2 regions of the Methylobacterium sp. J-092 genome follow, and region 2 is predicted to be linked to the other one. Evidence: predicted binding sites of a transcription regulator. Region 2 holds the regulator's gene; the other holds the start of a gene.
What was found. Region 2 encodes LexA, which represses DNA repair genes until DNA is damaged. Its sites were predicted from a motif close to TGTTCNNNNTGTGTTCNG; they were not measured.

Region 1: the regulator LexA is predicted to act here: its motif matches at 1,140-1,157, upstream of MKK60_RS01410 (DUF3072 domain-containing protein).

Annotation. Positions count from the first base shown of each region.
Region 1 is NZ_JAKSXU010000037.1:1,812-5,212, forward strand. It holds gene MKK60_RS01405 (branched-chain amino acid aminotransferase) at 172-1,059, shown strand; gene MKK60_RS01410 (DUF3072 domain-containing protein) at 1,170-1,466, shown strand; gene MKK60_RS01415 (Flp family type IVb pilin) at 1,688-1,897, shown strand; gene MKK60_RS01420 (DUF937 domain-containing protein) at 1,904-2,698, opposite strand; gene MKK60_RS01425 (MATE family efflux transporter) at 2,900-3,401, opposite strand, start outside.
Region 2 is NZ_JAKSXU010000186.1:3,985-7,385, forward strand. It holds partial or broken gene MKK60_RS22080 (ComEC/Rec2 family competence protein) at 39-1,526, shown strand; gene lexA (transcriptional repressor LexA) at 1,520-2,260, opposite strand; gene MKK60_RS22090 (NAD(P)-dependent oxidoreductase) at 2,431-3,369, opposite strand.

The sequences.
Region 1 (3,401 bases), on a different contig from region 2:
ATGGGAAGGAGGAGCGTGCGCGCGATATACGTCAGTGTCGTTGACATATTCCAGGCCGGTTGGTACCCGTCAACCCCGCCGGCGCCGCCCGCATGCGCGCCCATCGACATCGTCCCCGCCGAAGGGCCCGCAGGTTGCGCGGGCCGCGACGATTTCCAGGAAGACGTTCCCATGTCCGTGATCCCGTTCGACGAGCGCGAGGGCACCATCTGGTTCGACGGCGCCATGGTGCCGTGGCGGGACGCCAAGATCCACGTGCTGAGCCACGGGCTGCATTACGGCTCGTCGGTGTTCGAGGGCGAGCGCGCCTATGGCGGGGTGATCTTCAAGAGCCTCGCCCATGCCGAGCGCCTGCGCCGCTCCGCCGAGCTGCTCGACTTCGCGGTGCCGTATTCGGCCGCCGAGATCGTCGCGGCCAAGGAGGCCGTGCTCAAGGTCAGCGGCCTGCAGGACGCGTATCTCCGCCCGGTCGCCTGGCGCGGCTCGGAGATGATGGGTGTCTCGGCCCAGGGCAACACCATCCACCTGGCGATCGCCGCCTGGGAATGGCCGAGCTACTTCGACGCCGCCACCAAGATGAAGGGCATCCGCCTCGACATCGCCGAGTATCGCCGGCCCGACCCCCGCACCGCCCCCTGCGCCTCGAAGGCGGCGGGCCTGTACATGATCTGCACGATCTCCAAGCACCGGGCCGAGAACAAGGGCTATGCCGACGCGCTGATGCTCGACTTCGAGGACAACGTCGCCGAGTGCACCGGCGCCAACGTGTTCTTCATCCGCGACGGGGCGATCCACACCCCCACCGCCGACCGCTTCCTCAACGGCATCACCCGGCAGACGGTGATCGAGCTGGCCCGCCGCCGCGGCCTCGCGGTCACCGAGCGCCGCATCCGCCCCGAGGAGATGGCCGACTTCTCGGAATGCTTCATCACCGGCTCGGCCGCCGAGGTCACCCCGGTCTCCGAGATCGGGCCCTACCGGTTCGCGCCGGGCGCGATCACCCGCACGCTGATGGACGACTACCTCGCCGAGGTGCAGCCGCAGGCGCGCGCAGCCTGAAGGTTCGCGCGGCCTGAGGCGCCTTATCCCCCGCCGGTTCCGGCCGGCGGGGAACCTCGGGGATGCGGGCCGCGTTCTGACGGAACATTCCATGAACGCGTGAGTGCCCGATGACCAAGGCCGCTGCCAAGACCACGGCGAAGTCCGATTCGAAGTCCGACGCCAAGTCCGACACGAAGTCCGCTTCGAACGAGAACCCGAAGACCGACCCGAAGGACGTGTCGAACCAGATCAAGGATCCCGACCAGTGGACCACCGGCGGCGAGCCGATGACCGGTGCGCAGGCCTCCTATCTCAAGACCCTGTCGGAGGAGACCAAGGAGCCCGAGGCGTTCGATCCCGACATCGACAAGGCCGAGGCCTCCAAGCGCATCGACGCCCTGCGCAAGGAAGCCGGCCACGGCTGAGCGGAGCGAAGGCGCCCGCGGGGCCCGCTCCCGACGGGTCGCCCGAGCGCCCATCCCCTCTCGCCGCAAGCGGGGGAGGGGACCCGCATAACGGCCGGTCGCACGGATCCTGCTGCGGCGGATGCTGCGACCGTCGCCCGTCGCCGATCGAGTTAAAACATCCTCAAGGTCGCGCGGGTAGGGTCGCCGTGTGCCGGTTCGGCCGAGGAAGGCGATCATCGATGTCGAGGACGGCCGTCGAACTGTCGAAAGGGGCCGGAGCCGTGCCGCCGAAGCGCCGCTTCGCCGCCGACGCGCGCGGCGCGACGAGCATCGAGTACGCCCTGATCTCGGGGCTGGTCTTCCTGGCCATCGTCGGCAGCCTGCGCCTCTACGCGTCCAAGGTCAGCACCGTCTACCAGACCATCGGAAACGCGGTCAGCCAGAACTGACCAACCTCAGCGCGTCCCCGGCCGGCCCTTGCGCGACCGGTGCGACGCGTCCGGCTCCGAGGCGGGGTCGGCGTTCGGCGTCGTGCCCGAGGGCTTGGCCGCGGCCGCCTTGGCCGGGTCGGCCTCGGCCCAGAACGCCTCGAACAGGCCCTGCATCGCCTTGACGTTCTGTTCCTGAACCTCGGCGCCGGTCTTCAGCATCTGCTGGAACATGCCGCCGGCGGCATCGGGTTCCGGCTTCGGTGCGGGCTTCGAGACCTGGGGCTTCGAGACCGGGGGCCTGGCGGCCTGCTTCTGCGCCTCCGGCGCGGCCTGCGCCGGGACGAACGCCTTCATCATCTCGGCCCAGCCCGGCGCGACCGCGAACGGCGAGGGCGCCGGGGCGGGCGCCGGCTTGGCCTCCGGAGCCTGCTGGTTCAGCAGCATGTGGACGATGCTCGCGACCACCGCGCCGGCCATCATCGGCAGCATCTGGCGCAGCACCTGCGAGCCGACGCCGCTGGCCGAGGAGGCCTGCTGCAGGATCGCCTGGGTGAGGGCCGGCGAGCCGAACATCTGCCCGAGCATGGTCTCGGCCGGGCTGGGTGCCGGGCTCGCGGCGGGGCGGGCGCCGGCCAGCCCGAACATCTGCGACAGGCCGGTCGGGTCAGGGACGGCGCTGCGCTGCAGCCCGAGCGCGAAGGCCGGCATCAGGGCCTCCATCGCCCGGCGCGTCTGCTCGGGGGTGAGGCCGAACTGCTGGGCCACACTCTGCATCCCGGCGCCGTTCTGGGCCTGAAGCATGTCGAGCGGGTTGAACATCACGCGGCCTTGGTCTGTTCGCCGCGCGGAAAACCGCATCGCGGGCCGCGCGTTCCAAGTCTAGACCCTTATCGACGCCGCTGGCCAGTTGCCGGCCAACGTTCGGGCGCGTCCCGGCGCGATCGGCGCCGCGCATCCACCGGGGATCGCGTCCCGGCCGGGATGCCCGGGACGTCGCGCCTGCCGACGCGACGCGGCGCGCTACACCAGCGCGCCGCCATGGGCCGGGCCGGCGGCGGCGACGCTCGCCTCGGGATCGGGCGCGCGCGCCGGCACCACGACGTCGCGCTCGAGCAGCGTGACCGTGCGGGCGACCATCAGGATGCCGGCCAGCCCGAAGGCGAGCGAGCCGATGCCGACGCCGGCGAGAACCCCGCGCGGCCCGTACAGGGCGGCGCCCGCGAGCGCCGGCGGCATCGTGCCCAGCGTCGCCCGGCCCCAGTTGAGCAGGGTCGAGCGGAACGGGAAGCCGAGGTTGTTGAACGCGGCGTTGGCCAGGAACAGCAGGCCGTTGAAGAACCACACCCCGCCGCTGACGAGGCAGAAGAAGCCGAACAGGTCGGCGGCGACCCCGTCGAGCGCGAACAGCCGCATCAGCGGGCCGCGGGCGAGCACCAGGGCGGCCCACACCACCGCCACGTAGAGGAAGGTCACGAGCGCGCCGTCGCGGAGCACGCCGCGCATCCGGTCGAAGCGGCGGGCG
Region 2 (3,401 bases):
TCGTACCCGAGTCACCCACTGATCCAGCGAGATTGCAGGCCAACCTTCCCAACAGGGTCTCGATCTCAGGGCTCCACATGGTGCTGGCCGCCGGGGTCGTGTTCTGGCTCGTCCGCGCCGGCCTCGCCCTGGTGCCGTTCCTGGCGCTGGCCTGGCCGATCAAGAAGATCGCCGCGGCGCTGGCGATGGTCGGGGTCACCGCCTACTGCGTCTTCTCCGGCTGGGACATCGCGGCCGAGCGTTCCCTCGTGATGACCCTGATCATGCTCGGGGCGATCCTGGTCGATCGCCCGGCGCTCAGCATGCGCAACCTCGCTCTCGCCGCGCTCATCGCGCTCTCGCACGAGCCGGAAGGCTTGCTCGGCCCGAGCTTCCAGATGTCGTTCGGGGCGGTGGCCGGCCTCATCGCCTGCGCCCGCCTGATCGATGGAGGGATGTTCCGCCGCGACGGGGCCGGGCGGATCGGCCGGCTGATCGCGCTGTCGCTGACGACGGTGGTCGGCACCCTCGGCACGACGCTCGTGGCGCAGGTCGCGACCGCGCCCTTCGCCACCTACCACTTCCAGACCGTCCAACCCTTCGGGCTGATCGGCAACGCGCTCACCCTACCGCTGGTCTCGCTCGCGGTGATGCCGGCGGCGGTGCTGGGCATCGTCGCCTACCCGTTCGCCCTCGACCAGCCGGTCTGGTGGCTGATGGGACTGGCGGTGCGCGGCATGCTGACCATCTCCGGCTGGATCCAGGGGCTCGGGCGCGCCAACGTCGTGGTCCCGGCCTTCGGCACCGCCGCGCTCGGGTGCCTCGCCGCGGGGCTGCTGCTCGCGACGCTCCCGGTCTCGCGCCTGCGCTGGCTCGCCCTGCCGCCGGCGCTGCTCGGGCTCGGCCTGGCGACGATGCCGGCCCGCTACGACATCTACGTCGACCGCCAGGGCAGCGGAGCGGCGGTGCGCCGCGCCGACGGCAGCCTCGTCGCCCTCGGGCGGCCGTCGAACTTCGTGCTGGAGCAGTGGCTGAAGGCCGACGGCGACGGCAGGCCGGGCGCGCAGGCGACGGGCGGTTCCGTTTGCGACCGGATCGGATGCACGCTTCGGTTGGCCGACGGGCGCGCGGTGGCGCTTCTGAAGGATCGCCGCGGCTTCGCGCAGGATTGCGCCAAGGCCTCGGTGCTGATCACGGCGCTCGCCGCACCGCCCGGCTGCGCCGCCGCCCTCGTCATCGATCGCGCCTACCTCGCCAGCCACGGCGCCGTGGCGATCCGCGTCGAGCCGAATGGCTTCATTCTGGCCGACACGCATGAGCCGGGACGGACGCTGCCGTGGCGCCCCGCGATGGTCCGTCCCCCGCCCCAGGGAACGGATGACGCGGCAGCGGGCGGATCGTCGCCCGCGGCCGAGCCCAAGCCGAAGGACGTCCCGTTCCAGGGCATGGCCGTACCGCCCCCCCGGGCGGAGGACGCCGACCCGGCACCCGACGATCCGGCCGCGGACGGCCCGAACCCGGAGATGCCGGGCGAGACCCTTCAGTAACGGCGCACGAGGCTGACCAGGCGGCCCTGGATCTGCACCCGATCCGGCCCGAGCACGCGGGTCTCGTAGGCCGGGTTCGCGGCTTCGAGCGCGATCGAGGAGCCGCGACGGCGCAGCCGCTTCAGCGTCGCCTCCTCGTCGTCGATCAGCGCCACGATGATGTCGCCGGTGTTGGCGGTGTCCTGCTTGCGGATGACCACGAGGTCGCCGTCGAGGATGCCCGCCTCGACCATCGAGTCGCCGCGGACCTCCAGGGCGTAGTGCTCGCCGCCGGCCAGGAAGTCCGGCGACATGGTGATCGCGTGGCTCTGGTTCTGGATCGCCGAGATCGGCGTGCCGGCCGCGATCCGGCCCATCACCGGGATCGACACCGCGCGCCCGCTGTCGTCGACCATCTGCGTCGTGGAAGGACGCGGCGGCACGGCCTTCGAGCGCCCGCCCTCGACCACGCTCGGGGTGAACCGGCGCGGCGCGGCGGGAGCTGCCGGCACCGGGGCGGGCGCGCTGGAGCGGCCGGCGCCGTCGGGCATGCGCAGCACCTCGATCGCCCGAGCCCGATTCGGAAGCCGGCGCAGGAAGCCGCGCTCCTCTAGGGCGGTGATCAGCCGGTGGATGCCGGATTTCGACTTGAGATCGAGGGCGTCCTTCATCTCGTCGAACGACGGCGGAACCCCGTCCTCGCGCATCCGCTCGTCGATGAATCGCAGGAGATCCAGCTGTTTACGGGTCAGCATCGGCGCGGCTCGCAGGAATGCGCGGCCACACGAAGGTGGAGCCGCAGAAACAAAACACGAACACGTTAAACGTTCGTCAAGTGTTCCGCAAGGGTTCTCATCGGCCGATCCGACCGTTGCATCGAATTTCGTCGCGCGCCGAGCCCTTTTCGATCGCTGTGCTGCGGGGCTCAGCCCTCGAGGCTGCGGCGCACGGCGCGGGCGGTGACCGCCGAGACGCGCACGTTCGATTCCCGCGTCACGCCGGCGATGTGCGGGGTCAGGATGAGGTTCGGCACGTCGATCAGCGCCGCGCCGCCCGCGGCGTCCACGGGCTCCTGGGCGAACACGTCGAGCGCCGCCCCGCCGAGGTGCCCGGACCGAAGCGCCGCGGCGACGGCGGCCTCGTCCACGACGCCCCCGCGGGCGGCGTTGATCAGGATCGCGCCCGGCCGCATCCGGGCGATCGCCGCCGGCCCGATCATGTCGCGCGTCGCCTCGGTCAGCGGCACGTGCAGCGAGAGCACGTCGCTCGTTGCGACCAGCGCGTCAAGGGTCAGGCTCGCCACCGCGCCGTGCGCCGGGCGCCACGCGGCGTCGTCGGGCGCAAGGTGCGGGTCGAAGGCGGCGACGGTCATGTCGAGGGCCGCCGCACGGCGGGCGGTCTGGCGGGCGATCGCGCCGAAGCCGACGAGGCCGAGGCGCTTGCCGGCGATCTCGCGTCCCATCAGCGCGTTGCGCGGCCACGCGCCCGCGGCGACCTGCGCGCTCGCGCCGTAGGCGCCGCGCAGCAGCAGCAACGCGGTGCCGATCACGTACTCGGCCACCGCGCCGTCGTTGGCGCCGGTCGCGGGATGGACCGCGATCCCGCGGGCGGCGCAGGCGGCCAGATCGATGTTGTCGAGCCCGACGCCGAGGCGGCCCACCACCCTGAGGTCGGATGCCGCCGCGAGCAGGCCCGCGCGCACCTGCGTGCGGTTGCGGACGATCAGCCCGGACGCGCCCGCGAGCGCCGCGCGCAGGGCGTCCGGCCGGTCGACCAGGGTCGGATCGTAGAGCGTCTCGAACCCCGCGAGCTCCGCCGCGATCGCGGCCTCGTCCATGAACTCGCTGATGACGACCTTGCGCATGGGGCGGCGATCCTTCTCCGCGGCCGGGCCGG